Regions from separate parts of the Brevibacillus sp. BD137 genome, predicted to be linked through region 4. Evidence: riboswitches for the same ligand, from Rfam matches in the RefSeq annotation. Region 4 holds a riboswitch; each other region holds the start of a gene.
The links. A riboswitch is a leader RNA that binds a small molecule or an ion and turns the genes downstream of it on or off. The one in region 4 is predicted to bind S-adenosylmethionine.
Positions count from the first base shown of each region.

Region 1: it holds a riboswitch for S-adenosylmethionine, as region 4 does, so the genes downstream of both, ODZ53_RS07985 (BMP family lipoprotein) here and mtnK (S-methyl-5-thioribose kinase) in region 4, are expected to answer to the same signal.
Region 2: it holds a riboswitch for S-adenosylmethionine, as region 4 does, so the genes downstream of both, ODZ53_RS08565 (MetQ/NlpA family ABC transporter substrate-binding protein) here and mtnK (S-methyl-5-thioribose kinase) in region 4, are expected to answer to the same signal.
Region 3: it holds a riboswitch for S-adenosylmethionine, as region 4 does, so the genes downstream of both, metK (methionine adenosyltransferase) here and mtnK (S-methyl-5-thioribose kinase) in region 4, are expected to answer to the same signal.

Region 1 is NZ_JAOTNO010000003.1:281,096-285,309, forward strand. Features, by position in the region: gene ODZ53_RS07980 (ABC transporter ATP-binding protein) at 1-538, opposite strand, end outside; gene ODZ53_RS07985 (BMP family lipoprotein) at 660-1,688, opposite strand; SAM riboswitch class I at 1,889-2,011, opposite strand; gene ODZ53_RS07990 (methyl-accepting chemotaxis protein) at 2,163-3,638, opposite strand; gene ODZ53_RS07995 (DUF3298 and DUF4163 domain-containing protein) at 3,794-4,214, shown strand, end outside.
Region 2 is NZ_JAOTNO010000003.1:409,465-413,678, forward strand. Features, by position in the region: gene ODZ53_RS08555 (ABC transporter substrate-binding protein) at 1-929, opposite strand, end outside; gene ODZ53_RS08560 (hypothetical protein) at 1,127-1,483, opposite strand; SAM riboswitch class I at 1,704-1,806, shown strand; gene ODZ53_RS08565 (MetQ/NlpA family ABC transporter substrate-binding protein) at 1,909-2,739, shown strand; gene ODZ53_RS08570 (methionine ABC transporter ATP-binding protein) at 2,782-3,819, shown strand; gene ODZ53_RS08575 (methionine ABC transporter permease) at 3,819-4,214, shown strand, end outside.
Region 3 is NZ_JAOTNO010000003.1:72,201-76,414, reverse strand. Features, by position in the region: gene ODZ53_RS07070 (S8 family peptidase) at 1-2,215, shown strand, start outside; SAM riboswitch class I at 2,277-2,378, shown strand; gene metK (methionine adenosyltransferase) at 2,512-3,717, shown strand; gene ODZ53_RS07060 (polysaccharide deacetylase family protein) at 3,866-4,214, shown strand, end outside.
Region 4 is NZ_JAOTNO010000023.1:44,012-48,225, forward strand. Features, by position in the region: gene ODZ53_RS28420 (GNAT family N-acetyltransferase) at 1-175, opposite strand, end outside; gene mtnA (S-methyl-5-thioribose-1-phosphate isomerase) at 274-1,314, opposite strand; gene mtnK (S-methyl-5-thioribose kinase) at 1,311-2,540, opposite strand; SAM riboswitch class I at 2,724-2,869, opposite strand; gene ODZ53_RS28435 (hypothetical protein) at 2,966-3,124, opposite strand; SAM riboswitch class I at 3,265-3,441, shown strand; gene ODZ53_RS28440 (2,3-diketo-5-methylthiopentyl-1-phosphate enolase) at 3,528-4,214, shown strand, end outside.

The DNA.
Region 1 (4,214 bases), on a different contig from region 4:
GCAGGTCGCGTACCTCCAGCGGGGTAAGGACAGCAGTCGGCTCGTCCAACACGATAATATCCGCTCCCTGATACAGGACCTTCAGAATTTCGACCCGTTGCTGTTCCCCGATCGAGCAATTTGCTACCATAGCCTGCGGATGAATCGGAATGCGATACTGCTCACTCAGCGCCCGCACCTTTTCCTCTGCGTCCTTTCTGTTGAAAAAGCCTGCTTGCTTCGGCTCATATCCGATCACGATATTTTCAGTCACACTGAATTCTCCGAAGAGCATAAAGTGCTGGTGAACCATCCCGATTCCATTTCGAATCGCGTCCTCTGGTCCGCGAAAAACAACTGGCTTGCCGTTTAACACGATCTCTCCCGACGTCGGCTGCTCCATCCCGTACAGCATCCGCATCAGTGTCGTTTTGCCCGCTCCATTTTCCCCGACAATCGCATGGACCTCTCCTGCTGCCAGTGAGAACGACACCTTGTCGTTAGCGGTAAAATCTCCGTACTTCTTGGTCATGGCCCTCATTTCCAAGCGATCGGTCATTCCCACTCCCTCATTTCTGTACGTCCTTTTATGAAAATGGAAGACCGACTACACAGCCGTAGTCGGTCACATCCATCACTGTGCACAAGCTATAAATAAACGTTCAGTACCGAGAACCTTTTTAAAACTGGTCTGGTACTTTGCGGCTACCCGCTACAATCTCATCGCTGATCGCTTTCACTTTATCCACCACTTCTTGTCCAATAAAAGCGTTCAGCGGCGTCTTGCTTTCGTGCGTGACATAGGTTACACCAACACCTTTTTCCTTCAAGCCGTATGCCACAACACCTGGTTTGAACGTTCCTTCTACAAAGGTCTTCACGGTTTCATAAGCTGCCGCGTCAGTTCCTTTCAATTGGGACAGAACAATATGCTCTGGATCAATCGTCGTACGGTCAACGTCCTGACCTGCTGTGAAGAAACCTTTTTCCTTCGCCGCTTCGAAAACGCCGAGGTCGCCTACTGCTGCTGCACCGTTAATGAAATCAGCGCCTTTGGAAGCTTGGAGCAAAGCCAATTCCTTCGCTTTTGCCGGGTCAGTGAAGCTTCCTACATAGTTGACCATGAGCTCTGCTTTTGGATTTGTCGCTTTCAAGCCCTCTCCGAAGCCAACCGTCCATTTTTTCAACTGCGGAATATCAAGAGCGACAACCATACCCACTTTGTTCGTTTTCGTTGCCAAGCCTGCTGCTGCTCCCACCAGGTAAGCCGCTTCCTGCTCGCGGAAGGTAACACTGCGAACGTTTGGCAAATCCACTACCGTATCAATAATCGCAAAATTACGGTCAGGATTTTCGGTAGCTACTTTTTTCAATGCATCCTCTGATGTAAAGGAAGAAGTGATGATCAAATCATAATTTTCTGCAACAGCCACACGCAGATTTTCTTCAATCGCTCCATGGTCTGTAGATTCGATCGTTTTTACTTCTGCCCCCAGCTCTTGTGCAGCTTTCTTGGCACCCTCGTCCATTTGTTGGAAGAATGGATTGACACCGATTTTCTCAGGCAAAATCAAGGCAATTCGCTTTTTGGCCGCGCCCTCTTGTCCTGCTGCTTGTCCTCCTGGCTGATCTGCCGGTGCGCTTGTGCCAGTCGAGCACCCTGTTGCCAATACTGCGAATGTCGTTAATGCCAGCAATAACTTCTTCATGATGTATCTCTCCCTATCCGAACTTTACGTTTTTCTTTATCCTATTAGGTAATGTACGGCTTTTTACCTATTTTTTCAATACCATTTACGAATATTCTCTTATAAAATTAATTTATCGTTCGTTTATTCCTCCTCTTCTTTTACAAATACAACAAAAAAACTCTCCCCGGAGGAAGAGTTTGCGTACGAAGCCGTTCTCTTCCTCATCTGTCAAAACCATGGTACAGGTTTTGCAGGAATTGGCACCTTTCTGTTCATGCATAGACATGATCAGTGGTTGCCGGGCATCATCGGGCCAGTCCCTCCGCCGCTCTTGATAAGGTGGGTGAATATATTTAGTTACAATGGAATTCATTCTAGCAGAACGGTTCGAAAATGCAATTCTTTTTTCTCAATTCCAAACACTTCTACAAGTAAATAAAAGTTTAAAAAGTCATCTTTTCAGCACCGAGAAATTGGCGAGAAGCGCAACCTCTAATTTACGTGAAAGGTTTGCTGGAGGCGATGCGACAACGTATTCAGCTCGCCCAGCTCTTCCGTAATCTCACGCACTTTTTGATGCTGGTTTTCTGCTGTCGCAAACAGCTCTTCTAAGTTGGCTACGGATTCCTCGGTTACGGCTGTAATGGTCGACATCTCGATGGCAACCTCGCCGGAACGCACTTTTACCCGGTCCATGCTGGAGCTTACTTGATCAGCTGCTTCTAGGAAGGCCATCATACCAGCACGCACTGCTTCAATGGAGGCCACTGTTTTTACGGCCAGCTCTTGGCCTTTTGCAACAGACACTTCCCCACTGCTCATATGTTGCACCGCATTCTCACTTTCCTGGTGGAGTGACTTGAGAATGTCGGTAATTTCCTGTGTGGCTGTCGCGCTTTGTTCTGCCAGCTTGCGTACCTCATCCGCTACCACAGCAAATCCCCGTCCATGCTCGCCTGCACGCGCCGATTCAATCGCCGCATTCAGTGCCAAGAGATTCGTTTGTGTCGCGATCTGATTAATAGCGCCGACAATTTCCTCTACGCGATTCGCCTGCCGATTGAGCTGGTGAATCGTAGAGGCTGCTACATTGACTGCTTGCACAATTTGCTCCATCTGTGAGGACAGATCGTTCATCATCTGAACGCTTTCTGTCAGACGACGGTTGTTTTGTTGCGATTCTGTTTTCATTGCGTTGGTCTGCGATGTGACTGCCTCGATTTCCTGATCGATGGATTGAACCTCTTCTTCGATCTTCACCGTAGAATTCGCCTGTGATTCCATGCCGACGGCGACTTCCTTGAAGGCTACCATCATTTCATCTGTATTGCGCTTCGTACCTTCCGCATGCTCATGCACATGATCGCTTGTACGATCTAGCTGCTCCGTCATTTCCTGGATGTTCAAAAGCATTTCTCCCAGACGGCGCTCCTTCTCTTCCGCTTCCTGCCTTGCGTCGTGCGCTTTTTGCAGAGAGGCTTGTCCGGCGAGACAGAGATACGTTACGGCTCCCATCATCATGAGAATCGTGACAATACGCATAAGCAAATTGAGCTCCGAAAAATCGCCATCGAAGATCTGGTAGGTTCCTGTGTAGAACCCAATAACCGTGACAATGATTTGGGTAATTCCCGCTGTTACGACCAGCTTCCAATCCAAATACGCTGCTAAAAAGCCCATGACGATAAAAGCGAGGAAGGTGATCTCCTGGTAATCGGTAAAGTGATCGAATGAAATCGCATAAAACATGAGTCCAATTGCCACCAGGTAACGAATTACAAGACTATCCTTGCGAATGAAATAATACGGCGAAACAATTAAAGTGACCAGCAATCCCAAGGACGTCACTTTCCAGAAATTCACATCCACTTGGTAGGCAATGAGCCCCGCCATCCACAAATGATTCCATAGGATAAAAATCATAAAGCCTTCTTTGTCAGTTAAGGTATTGCGAATCAATTGAATCATAATTGCCCCCCTTTTCCTTTTTACTTATGTATCGGATTCTTTCCCCATTATATAGCCAAACCTTTGGCAAATTTGTGAAAAAAGTGAGAACAGCCAAAAACAATTTCGAATAGGCTATTACACAACTCTCGCGTACAGGAGGTAAACGGAGAAAAGTGGAACTTAATCAATTGCCAGCTACCGTGCTGACACGGACGATTAGCCGTCCGAACACCACGATTTACTATCCGCAATTGGCGGGATTAGCCAACCAGCAAGCGGAAAAAGATATCAACCGGGCGATTTATCAAACGGTTCAAGGCTTAATTCACGAGCAACAACGGGTCCAGGTACCGGGAAATACAGAAATGCAAGGAAGCTACGAAATCAAGACAAACGAACGCGGCATTTTCAGTGTTGTGTTGAGCAACTACGCCTATACACCGCAAATGGCTCACGGCATGACCTTCCTCGGTTCGATCACCGCTGATATCCAAACAGGCAAGCTGTATACGCTGCGGGAATTATTCAAGCCAGGAAGCGATTACGTCAAGGTGATTTCCGAAAACATCAAGCGTCAAATCAAAGAAAGAAACA
Region 2 (4,214 bases), on a different contig from region 4:
TTGTTTACAGGGGAATCGATTTTCGCTTTTGCTGTTTTCTCTTGAACTTCCTTGCTCAGCTGATAGTTGATGAAGTCTTCTGCGAGTGCTTTGTTTTTCGAGCCTTTTACGATGTTAACCGTATTCATAACCGCATATCCGCCGCTTGCAGGTTGTATGAAAACAGCCTCTGGAACAGCAGCTTTGATGTCTTTGAAGTACATTTCCATGATCGGTCCTACGCCGATTTCTTCTTGTCCAAACATGTTCACGTATTCGGAGGTCTTATCGTAGAACTTCACGACACTTTTGTTGACTTCTTTCATTTTCGCGAAGGCTTGATCCTCGTTAAATTCCTTGCTGCCCGCGATCGCAGAAGCACTGTCGAGAACCATCGGGCCAGTTGTGGACGTAATGCTTGGCAGTGTCAGCTTGCCTGTCAGCTCTGGGTTCCACAGATCTTTCCAATCCTTGATCTCGGTTTTTACGATCTTTGGATTGTAGGCAATCCCGAATTGACCAACCGTGTAAGCTGGACCGTACTCCTCGCCCAGTGGTGCTTTGGCAATGTCGTAGATTTGATCCAGGTTCGGGATGCGGCTGCGGTCGATTTTTTCAAATGCGCCACTCTCAATCCCTTGCTGTGCATAGTAGTCAGAGAGGTAGATCAAGTCTACATCGGAGCTTCCTTGGCGGACCTTGTTCAGACGCTCTGCGTTGTTCCCGATTTCCAGCACGATTTTCACGTTATGTTCTTTTTCAAACGGCTCATATACTTCTTTGCGGAAAAAGTCTTCGGAGAAGCCCCATGTGGAGATAACCAGCTTTTGTGGCTCGCCCTTGGCTTCGCCGCCAGCTCCTCCCGCTTGTGGTTGATCATTGCTGCCACAGCCAGCGAGAGCCAGTGACATCATAGAAAAAGACAGGATTCCAGCAAGTAATTTCTTCATCGTAATTCTCCTCCAGTTGGGTTCATTTGATGACAAAATATGGTGATACAATAAAAAGAAAAGTACCCTTGATTAGAACGTATCATTCTAAACAAGAGCACTTTTCTTCGTAAACAAAGAGAAGTGACACCCGTTTTTACGCAAAGTCTACGGTCTCCCCTTAAGATAGATCAAAAGAGAAAATCCGAACGATTGCGTCAGGTATTCAGTTCTGATTCAGCTAAAATAACATTCGTGATCGCCCACTGCGTAGGCGCATCATAGTCCCTCAGCACGGCTTCCAACGGCAACCCCATCTCTTCTTCCAGTCGTTCTCTCAGTCTCTTCTTATAAAGAAGGGACATGCGAAAATCGACTTCGAGCTTGAGGGCCGGTGCTTCTCCTTCCAACGCTTGTGAGCGCGGAGAGCGGCGATGCTTAGCTTGGAACGTAATCATCTGATTTTCAATCGTGACTCGGAGCAAAGTCGTTCCAAATCCGAACAACTCTTTTGCTATCTCATTATAGATGGCAGACAGCTTTTTTCTAGTTTCATTGGAGTCCACGAGAGTCATGTCATCACCTGCGATAGCTGGCATCGGGTTCATTCGCTCTCATTATACATATGATTTTTTCATTCTTCAATAGAATATTCGTATTTAGATCAATTTCACATTTTTCCACCAAGTCATTCGTTTGCAAAAACTGTTGACACCGAAAAAATCAGTCGTTATAATCCAACTATCCAAATAAGAATTAACAACAATGTTTGGAATGATAATTTCATAGCACATTCTCTTATGAAGAGAGGTTGAGGGACTGGCCCTATGACACCTCGGCAACCTATCGCAAACGATACGGTGCCAAATCCAGCGGAATTTATTCCGACAGATAAGAGAGGTATTGTTGCAGTGTGGTTACATACTTGCAGTTTTCGCCTCTTCTGTCGGAAGAGGCTTTTTTCTTTTCCATCTTACATCCAGAGAAAAGGGGTATTTTCATGAAAAAAACTGGTCTACTGCTCACTACACTACTGCTCGCTACATCGCTCGTAACGGCTTGCGGGGGCAAACAAGAAGCTGCGCCTGCTAACGGCGGCACTGCTGCTGAACAAACCTCACTCAAAGTGGGTGTCACTGGCGGCCCACACGAAGAGATTCTTAACAAAGTAAAAGAAGTCGCCAAAGGCAAAGGACTCGACGTCGAAGTCGTCGTTTTCAACGATTACGTACAGCCGAACCAAGCTCTCGATAAAGGAAATCTCGATGTAAACAGCTTCCAAACCATCCCGTTCTTGGCGAAGTTCAATCAAGATCACAAAACAAAGATCGTCGAGGTCGGAAAAACCGTGACGTACCCGATGGGCCTGTACTCCACCAAGCATAAAAAAGTCGAGGACATCCCGGCAGGCGGCGTTGTCGGCATTCAAAATGACCCGACCAACCGAGCACGCGCCTTGCTGCTCTATCAAGCAGCTGGCTTGATTAAGCTCAAGGATGGCGTGGGCGACAACGCAACACCACTGGACATCGTGGAAAATCCGAAAAATTTGCAATTCAAAGAGCTGGAGGCTGCTTTCCTGGCACGCTCGCTGAGCAACGTAGAGGTTGCTTCGATTAACACAAACTTCGCGATGGAAGCTGGCTACTCCCCGAAAAAAGACGCGATCTTCGCTGAGACGGCTGACTCTCCGTACGTAAACATCTTGGCAGCCAACGAAACCAACAAAGACAACCCAGCCGTCAAAAAGCTGGTGGACATCTACCGCTCGGAAGAAGTGAAAAAATTCATCGACGAACGCTTTGAAGGAGCTGTACTGCCGTCCTGGTAAGATCGACGCCAGGAACATCAAGAACAACAAGGAGAACTCGTTATGATACAGCTAACCGATATTCATAAGTCGTATCAAGTAGGAAACAAGCAGGTAGAAGCATTGAAGGGCGTATCCCTGCAGGTGGAAAAAGGGCAAATCTACGGGGTGATCGGCTTTAGCGGAGCGGGGAAAAGTACCCTGCTCCGTACCATCAACCTGTTGGAGAAGCCGACCAGCGGTTCTGTGATCGTCAATGGCCAGAACATGCTGACCCTCAAGGAAAAAGAGCTGCGGCAAGCTCGCAAAAAGATCGGGATTATTTTTCAACACTTCAACCTGCTCTCTTCCTATAATGTCTTTGACAATGTGGCGGAAATCTTGCGGATGAATCACGTCCCCAAAGATGTCATAAAGCGCAAGGTAGAAGACCTTCTCGGATTGGTTGGCTTGTCTGATAAAGCAAACGCTTATCCTTCTCAGCTATCCGGTGGACAAAAGCAACGGGTGGGCATCGCTCGTGCACTTGCCACCGATCCGGAAATCCTGCTCTGTGACGAAGCGACTTCCGCTCTCGACCCGCAAACAACCGAATCCATTCTGGAGCTGTTGCTCGACATCAATCGAAAGTTCAACCTGACCATCGTGCTGATTACCCATGAAATGCAGGTCATCAAGAAAATCTGCGACCAAGTAGCCATCATGGAAAACGGCGTCGTCATCGAGCAAGGCTCTGTTCTGGATGTGTTCAGCAATCCGCAAGAGCAAACGACCCGTAATTTTATCAAAACAGTTTTTGACGATCAGGTACCACAGGAGATTTTGTCCAAGATAAAAGAATCCGGACCCGTTTCCAAAATTGTTCGCGTTGCTTTTCGCGGAGATGCCGCTCTCGATCCTGTTCTAGGTACCTTGTCCGCACGCTTTCCGATTAGCACCAATCTGTTGTACGGCTCGATTACGACCATTAAGGGAACAGCCCTTGGCATTTTGCTTTTGCACATTTCTGGTGAAGACCAGCCCATTCAAGATGGCATTCGCTTCTTGCGTGAATCCGTCTACCGCGTAGATATTGTGTCCCCAGAGGAGGTGCGTAGCTAATGGAGCGTTTGATTGAAATGATTCCGGTATTCGGGCAATCCCTGCAAGAGACCGTTATCATGGTTGGGTTTTCGTTGTTCATTGCGACACTGATCGGGATTCCGCTCGGGATTTTGTTGGTCATCACACAGGTTAACCACCTTTTTCCGAATAAAATCATTTATCACACCCTGAATACGATCATCAACATTGTGCGTTCGTTGCCTTTTATTATCCTGATGGTTGCAATCATTCCTTTTACAGAGTTGATCGTGGGCACATCGATTGGGATTGAAGGAGCCATTGTGCCGCTCATCGTCTATACGGCTCCTTACATCTCACGCCTGATGGAAACGGCCCTGCATGACGTAGATCGCGGCGTGATCGAAGCGTACCAAGCGATGGGCGCATCCCGG
Region 3 (4,214 bases), on a different contig from region 4:
TGTCTTGTGGAATGCCAAGATTTTGCCGATTAAAGTTTTGGCCAAAAATGGTGATACTACGGTCCAGACTCTTGCTAAGGGTATCAATACTGCCTTGGATCGTGGTGCCAAAGTCATTCTGATGTCTCTCAGCAGCATGTCCTACTCCAAAGAACTGGCGAATGCTGTGCAACGAGCGGAAAGAAGCGGAGCCGTTCTGATTGCAGCGAGTGGCAATGAGAGTAGCCGAGTGGCTTATCCGGCAGCTTATCCCACGGTGGTAGCGGTAGGGGCTGTAAGGAGTAACAATGAAGTGCTGTATCAAAGCAATACGGGACCTGAGCTTAACCTGGTAGCGCCCGGTTTCAATGTTTATACGACCAAGCTAGGGGGGAAATACGGTTCCTTTAGCGGTACTTCAGCAGCCGCACCACAAGTAGCGGGTGCAGCGGCTCTCATACTAGCTCGTCATCCCAAACTAAGTCCATTTGATGTAAGACAATTGCTTTATCAAACGGCTACGGATTTAGGGGAAAAGGGGTGGGACCGGAAAACGGGCTACGGGTTGCTAAATGTCGACAAGGCAGTTCGAACGTCCTTATCCTATGACTTTTTAGAGCCGAATAATCAGACGTACTCAGCAAAAGCGTTCCCGATCGAGTCTCAGATACGTGGAAATTTGGGACCAAAAGATACGATAGACTGGCTGAAGATGGACATCCCTTACGATGGGAAGGTCAGCTTTACAGCGTCAGTGACATCCGGTATTTCTTCCGCGATGGCAGCTACCTTTTACCCAGAGAATCGTGCGCCGATTACACAGTACTTCGGAAATGGGGATACGATAACTGTCCCGGTCAAAGCGGGGAAAATGAATATCCGGTTAATGCGTAACGGAGGGGTCAACAACGCTTTTACCTACGTGCTGACGAGTAAGTTTACCATCAATCCGGACCGTAACGAACCGAATGATACGCAAGAGACGGCAAGGCCACTCGTAGGCAACGAAATCAGTGTAACAGGCAATTTTCACGATGAAGGGGATCAGGATTGGTTCTCCTACTATGTTCGTGAATACGGGCATTTGGATGTCGCTGTTAGTCCTGATAACAAGCGTGTCGATTTATTGCTGAGTATTGGTAAACAAGAGCTCGGTAAAAAGATGGTTGTCTGGGACCCTACCTACGATAATGGAACAAAAGACAATCCGACAGAGCGCGTCCAAAAAGAAGTGTCACCAGGGAAGTATTACATCCGTGTGAGTGAGTACAATCGCAATGCGGTGAATGGCGAATATCAGCTGGATCTGGGATACACGCCAGTAAAAAAAGATTTTAATGAGCCGAATGACACCTATCAAACAGCGTCTCCGTTAAGCGGTGGGACAGTGATGTCAGGCACGATACCGACAGCTACCGATTCCGACTGGTTCCAATTTACTGTGAATAGTGAATCGTATGTCACGTTCCGAGCGCCGTACATTCCTGTCGATAGCGGCTTTCGTTTCGCGCTCTATAGCGACCGAAATATGAACTATGCGCTTGCTTCGACGAATGAGGTAGCGGAGCTGTCTAAGCGAGGAAACGATATTATCGGTTTGCGTTTGCAGCCAGGAAAATATTATGTACGCCTTAATAGTGGTACTTCGTTCAAATATGAATCGTACCGACTCACGGTGACGCAGCAGAAATTGATAGCGGGTTATCGCGATATTTCGGACCACTGGGCGCGCTCGGAGATCGTCAGACTTAGCTCTCGCGATATTGTAAATGGGTTTAATGATGCGTCATTCAAGCCGAATCAGGCAGTGACCCGTGCAGAGTTTGCGACGATGCTGCTTAAATCGATGCGTGCGACCGGTTCTAAGGTAGCGACTACCTACACAGGAAAAGCGACCTTCCGGGATATGCCAAAGCGGCACTGGGCGTATCACAACTTAGGTGTAGCTTATCAATTGGGAATTTTGAAAGGGTACCCGAAGAATGAAATGAAGCCGGATCAGCCGATATCGCGTGCAGAGATGGCGGTAATGATCGCCCGGGCACGTAATGTGTTGATGTATAATCACGGTACCTCGAATTATCGGGATGTGCCAACGAGTCACTGGGCTTCTCCTGCCATCGAGGCTTTGACATCGAGAAATTGGGTTAATGGGTACGGTTCTTCCTTTAAACCGAATGGAAGAGCAACTCGCGCCGAGGTAGTGGTGGTACTTTCAAAAGCCTATCAATTATAAGTAAAATTTTTCCTATTGACATCTCTGAAAAAAACAATTATTCTATTATCCGTAATGGATACTCTTATCCAGAGCAGGCGGAGGGACTGGCCCTATGAAGCCCGGCAACCGAGCTAGAGCGGTGCTAACCAGCAGAACGGACATCTGTTCTGGCCGATAAGAGGATGAAGGAAGCAAAAAACGCTCAAACCTTTTCCTCCTAAAAATTGGAAAAGGTTTTTTATTTGCGTTTACGTAGATAAAATCCTAACTCGGCTACCACACTATTTGTATGAGGTCAAAGGAGGTATTTTCTCATGGCTTTGCAAAAAGGTCGTCGTCTGTTTACATCCGAATCTGTAACTGAAGGACATCCGGATAAAATTTGTGACCAAATTTCCGACTCCATCTTGGATGCGATCCTCTCCAAAGATCCAAACGCTCGCGTAGCTTGCGAAACTTCCGTAACTACTGGTTTGGTTCTCGTAGCAGGTGAAATCACTACAAACACTTATGTGGATATCCAAAAGCTCGTTCGTGAAACCATTCGTGAAATCGGCTATGACCGTGCGAAATTCGGTTTTGACGCTGACACTTGCGGTGTTATTACTGCAATTGGCGAGCAGTCCGCTGACATTGCACTTGGTGTAGACCAAGCATTGGAAGCACGCGAAGGCAAAATGACTGATGCTGAGATCGAAGCAATTGGTGCTGGTGACCAAGGTTTGATGTTTGGTTTTGCTTGCAATGAAACACCTGAACTGATGCCACTTCCAATCAGCATGTCTCACCAATTGGCTCGTCGTCTGACTGAAGTACGTAAAAACGGAACACTTGCTTACCTCCGTCCTGACGGAAAAACACAAGTAACCGTTGAGTACGATGGCGACAAACCAGTTCGTATCGATACAATCGTTATTTCTACCCAACATGCTCCTGAAACAACTTTGGAGCAAATCAAGCAAGATCTGGTTGAACACGTAATCAAACCAGTTGTTCCAGCTGAACTGTTGGACGCTGAAACCAAATACTTCATCAACCCAACTGGCCGTTTCGTAATTGGTGGACCACAAGGGGATGCTGGCTTGACTGGCCGCAAAATCATCGTAGATACTTACGGCGGTTATGCTCGTCATGGCGGTGGTGCGTTCTCCGGTAAAGATCCGACGAAAGTTGACCGTTCCGGTGCTTACGCGGCTCGTTATGTAGCGAAAAACATCGTGGCTGCTGGCCTCGCAGACAAATGCGAAGTACAAGTTGCTTACGCAATTGGTGTAGCACAACCAGTTTCCATCGCAGTAGATACATTCGGCACAGGTACCATTTCCGAAGAAGCTCTGGTGAAATTGGTTCGCAAACACTTCGACCTGCGTCCTGCTGGTATCATCAAGCAGCTCGACCTGCGTCGCCCTATCTACAAACAAACAGCTGCATATGGCCACTTCGGACGCAATGACCTGAATGTTCCTTGGGAGCAAACAGACAAAGCAGAAGTTCTGAAGCAAGAGGCTGCTCAACTCTAATATTCGAAAGACATAAAAAGAGCCTGGTGTTGCTACTGGGCTCTTTTTCTTTTAGGAGCAGAGTCATCCAATTATTGGGTCAATTGTTGCACAGGAATTTGTATGACTGTGTCGAATCTCCTAGTGAGGAAGTAGAGGAGGGGTTTTTTTGCCGAACAGAAGGCTCTTCCTGATCGTGTTTCTTACTTTTTTGTTTTTTATAGTGGCTATTGGGTTCTTAGGCGAATCTTTTCTGGAAAAAAAGAATAAACAAGAAGTGCAACCTTTTCCCCAAGTGGATACGTCTATAAGCATAAGTGAGACAAAAAATGCTGAGCCAAACGTCACACCAACAGAAGAAGCAGTGGTTCAAACGAAAAAGTGGTATAACAATCAGGTTGTTGTTTTGACGTACCATCATGTCACGGATCAATCGAATCAGCGGTATGTCATAGCTCCTGATCAATTTGCCCAACACATGAAATTTTTGCATGATAATGACCTGAATCCGATTTCGC
Region 4 (4,214 bases):
CTTGGATGAATTGGCGAGAATCCTCTACCTTCTTCGTATAATTCAGCCACGGCAGCCATTCCATAAGTTTCTCCCGGTTCGAATCCGTAAGCAAAAATAACTCCTCAGCATCAGCTACTTCTAATTGTTTCAGGTACGTATCTTCATTGGTGGCTATCTGTTGGATCGTTTGCATACGAATCTCCCCTTTTCTTGGATATTTTACTGGAAAACGCCAAAATGAGCAAAAAGCGCCCGCCAGCAACAATAGGCGAACGCATATAAAAATGTCTTTTACTTTTTGCTATTGCCGATCTCTTCCGGCTTGAAAATGCCTGTCTCCGTAACGATCGCTGTAATGTACTTCGCAGGCGTTACATCGAACGCAGGATTGTACACCTTGATATCGTCTGGAGCTACCTGTTTGCCCAAACCATGGGTAATTTCCTCGGCTGGACGCTCTTCAATCGGAATATCTGCGCCTGTCGGTGTGTCCAAATCGACGGAGGACAAGGGAGCTGCCACGTAAAAAGGAATGCCGTGAGCTTTTGCCAATACCGCTACCCCATACGTACCGATTTTGTTGGCGACATCGCCGTTCGCTGCTACGCGGTCTGTCCCTACGATGACAGCCTCTACTTTTCCTTGGGACATGACCATCGCCGCCATGTTGTCGCAGATCAGCGTTACATCAATCCCTGCTTGCTGCAATTCGAATGCAGTAAGACGAGCTCCTTGTAGAACAGGACGGGTTTCATCCGCGTACACCTTCAGGTTCCAACCGCGTTCCTTTGCCAAATAAAAGGGAGCAGTAGCCGTACCGTACGCTGCTGTAGCCAATGCCCCTGGATTACAGTGCGTGAGAATTCCCATACCGTCATGCAACAGAGTGAGCAGATGCTCCCCGATGGTCCGGCATACTTCAGCGTCTTCCTTTTGAATCGCCAATGCTTCATCGAGTACTGCCGCCTTCAACTCGGCAATCGACGCACCGCTTGCTTTTTCAACACGAGCCTTAATGCGATCCAATGCCCAGAACAGATTCACTGCTGTCGGACGGGACGAGCCCAGGTAGTCTGCCTGCTGGTTCAATTCCTGCCAAAAATCGTCGTAGTTACTCGCTTCACTGCCACGAATGCCCAGGTAGAGCCCGTAAGCTGCCGCCATGCCAATGGCTGGTGCGCCACGTACTTCCAAGCGTCGGATGGAACCCCATACTTGCTCGGAGGTGGTCAAGTTCAAATAGATCGTTTCTACTGGCAGACGCGTCTGGTCAAGCAAGACCAATGCGTCATTCTCCCACTTTACAGGTGCCAATTGAGTGCTGGTTGTCATACTGCTGTAGCCTCCTGGTAGTAGCGTTCAGTTATTGTGCGTACGATGTCCGTGATATCTGTCGATTCCTCGATGCCGCCGCGACCGAGAATCAGCGCTTCTCCAATCGTGAGTGCCAGACGCTCTGCTTCTGCGCGAGTCTGGTCGTCTTCGATGGCATTCAGGTCCGCTACGCCTGCCAAGCCAATGACACGACGCAAGATTTTGCATCCGGCATAGCCTGCTGTATCCTGAATCAGGCGCTTCACGTAGCTTTGCCACAGTCCTTCGACATGGGCGCTGCGCTCTTTGGCGTGCTTGTGCCAGAGTTGAACGAATTGCGAAACGAATTCATTCCAGACATCCTCGACTGTTTCCAGTAAGTATTCGCGGTACGCTTCCCGTTCTCCTTGATCTTTTTGCAGACCGTGCTGTCCTGCGTAGTTGAGCAGCAGATTGGCTATAATCGCCCCAATGTCAAAGCCGATTGGGCCGTAGTAAGCGAACTCTGGATCGATTGCTTTTAGGCTGTTTTCCGTGATGAAAATACTTCCGGTATGCAAGTCACCATGCAGCAGTGCCTCCGAGCGCGTAAGGAAATCGTATTTCAGCTTGGCGATTTCCAGCTTCAGCGGCCTGTTGTTCCAGATCGCCTCGACTTCGCGGCGGATCAACGGGTTGAAGTCGTTAGTAGGCGCATTTTCATACGGATCGGTAAAGACGAGATCTTCTGTGATTTTGCATAATTCTGGATTTATGAATGTTCCGACTAGCGTTTTTTTATCGTATGGATGTGCGCCCAGATCGGATGTGAAGAACAACGTTTGCGCGAGAAAACGGCCAATTTGTTTCGCGAATAGCGGATACCGCTTTCCTTCGATCAACCCTTTACGCATGATGATGTGGTCCCCGACGTTTTCCATGACGGTCAACGCAAGTTCCCCATCGAAATGATACACCTGTGGCACCAAGTCCGGAACGTATTTGTGCTGAATCCGGAGTGCCTCGCTCTCGATGCGAGCCCGATCAATCGTAAGCGGCCAAGATTCCCCCACAACGCGGGCAAAAGGCAGTGCTTGCTTAACAATGACGCTCTTACCCGTTGCTGGCTCTTGAATGTCAAAAACCAGATTGAGGTTGCCATCCCCGATTTCTCGGCTGGTCAGCTCTGCTCCTTCGCTAAAAAGACTCGGTATTCCCTTTACGTACTCTACTGCTTCCTGTTCAGTCAATGCGCGATATGCCATGATTCCAAAACTCCCCTCTACGTATTTTTCCTCTATCTCTACTTGTTTTGTTTGTGTCCCAAGAGTATTAGAAAACTGGGCTTCGCCAAGCTTTTTGGTGAAGCCTTCGTTGCACGAAAAAAGACCTCTTTTCCCGAAGAAAAGAGGTCGCTGTCGTCACGTGTAAGAACCGTGTTGATGTCCCCCTTATCTTCCAGACCACTTTTGTTTCTGCAGGAATTAGCACCGTGCATGTCGCCTGTTAATCAGTCGCTTTCTCGCGTCTGAATGGCGTCATGTCGGTTGCCGGGTATCATCGGGCCAGTCCCTCCACCTTCTCTGGATAAGGTATCCAAAACGTATTCGGTTTTTGATTTAGTTTGAATCATACAACCAACGCTTCCACGATGTCAACACCCTTTTGTGCAAAAATTCGCACCTTGCTATCAATAGCTGTATGGTGTTCCGGATGCCGCAGGTCGCTCCCAATTCCACCAGTCTACCTTCCCTAAAAACGCTGCTGTTATCGACTTTTCTGCCTTGAGCTTCAGCAGTTCTTTCGTAGGTCCGGTGAGTCCTCCAGACCACTTTCCCAAGCCCTTCACACCCTTTCACCCCTTGCCACGAAGGAATTGTAAAAAAGTTTCATCTTCGTCTCATTTTTCTAATAATCTCCTGCACATTCTCTGCAAAAACAAGGATTGACTCCTGACAATGAACGTCATATCATGGGGGAAACGAATAACTCTTATCGCGAGCTGGCTGAGGGACTGGCCCTATGATGCCCGGCAACCGGCGCTATACCATGAATCGTACGCTCATCATGCGTACCTTGGATAGCGAAACGGTGCTAATTCCAACGGATAAGAGTCGAGATCGAGCAATTTGGGCTCGTTTCGGCTACTGACCCGAGAGATGAGAGGAGACGAGACGCTTTCATAGTCGACAACCGCCTCCCCGCTCAATGGGGAGGCTTTTTTTATTAATTCAAGGAGGATTTGACGTACCATGAGTGAACAACGTATCCTCGTCACCTATCTCACACAAGCAAAAGACTTGAACAAAAAAGCGCAAGCCATTGCTGTCGGCATGACAGTCGGTTCCTGGACGGACCTGCCGCTTGCCAAGCAAGCTGAACTAGCGCCATATCTCGGTGAAGCTGTGAGCGCGACACCGATTACGACACTGGAAAACGGAGAAACACGCGGTCTGATTACCGTTAGCTATCCGACTCGCAATTTTACAGCGGACATTCCATCCTTGTTAACCGGAATATTCGGCAAACTATCGATGGATGGCAAAATCAAGCTCATCGACATCGTTTTCCCTGAATCATTCCTACAGGCTTTTCCTGGACCGAAGTTCGGCATTGATGGTCTGCGCGAACGTTTAGGGGCACATAACCGTCCGCTCTTGATGAGCATTTTCAAATCGTGCCTAGGTCTTCCTTTCGACGATCTGAAGACGCAATTCCGAGCACAAGCCTTGGGCGGAGTCGATCTCGTGAAAGATGACGAAATCTTCTTTGCAGATGACCGTGCTCCTTTTATCGAACGGATCAAAGCGTTCAAGCAGATCGCACAGGAGACCGAAGCTGAAACTGGCAAGCCCGTCCTCTATGCAGCCAACCTGACTGGACCTGTGCATGAGCTGAACGAAAAAGCGAAGCGTGCGGTAGAGGCGGGTGCTGACTGC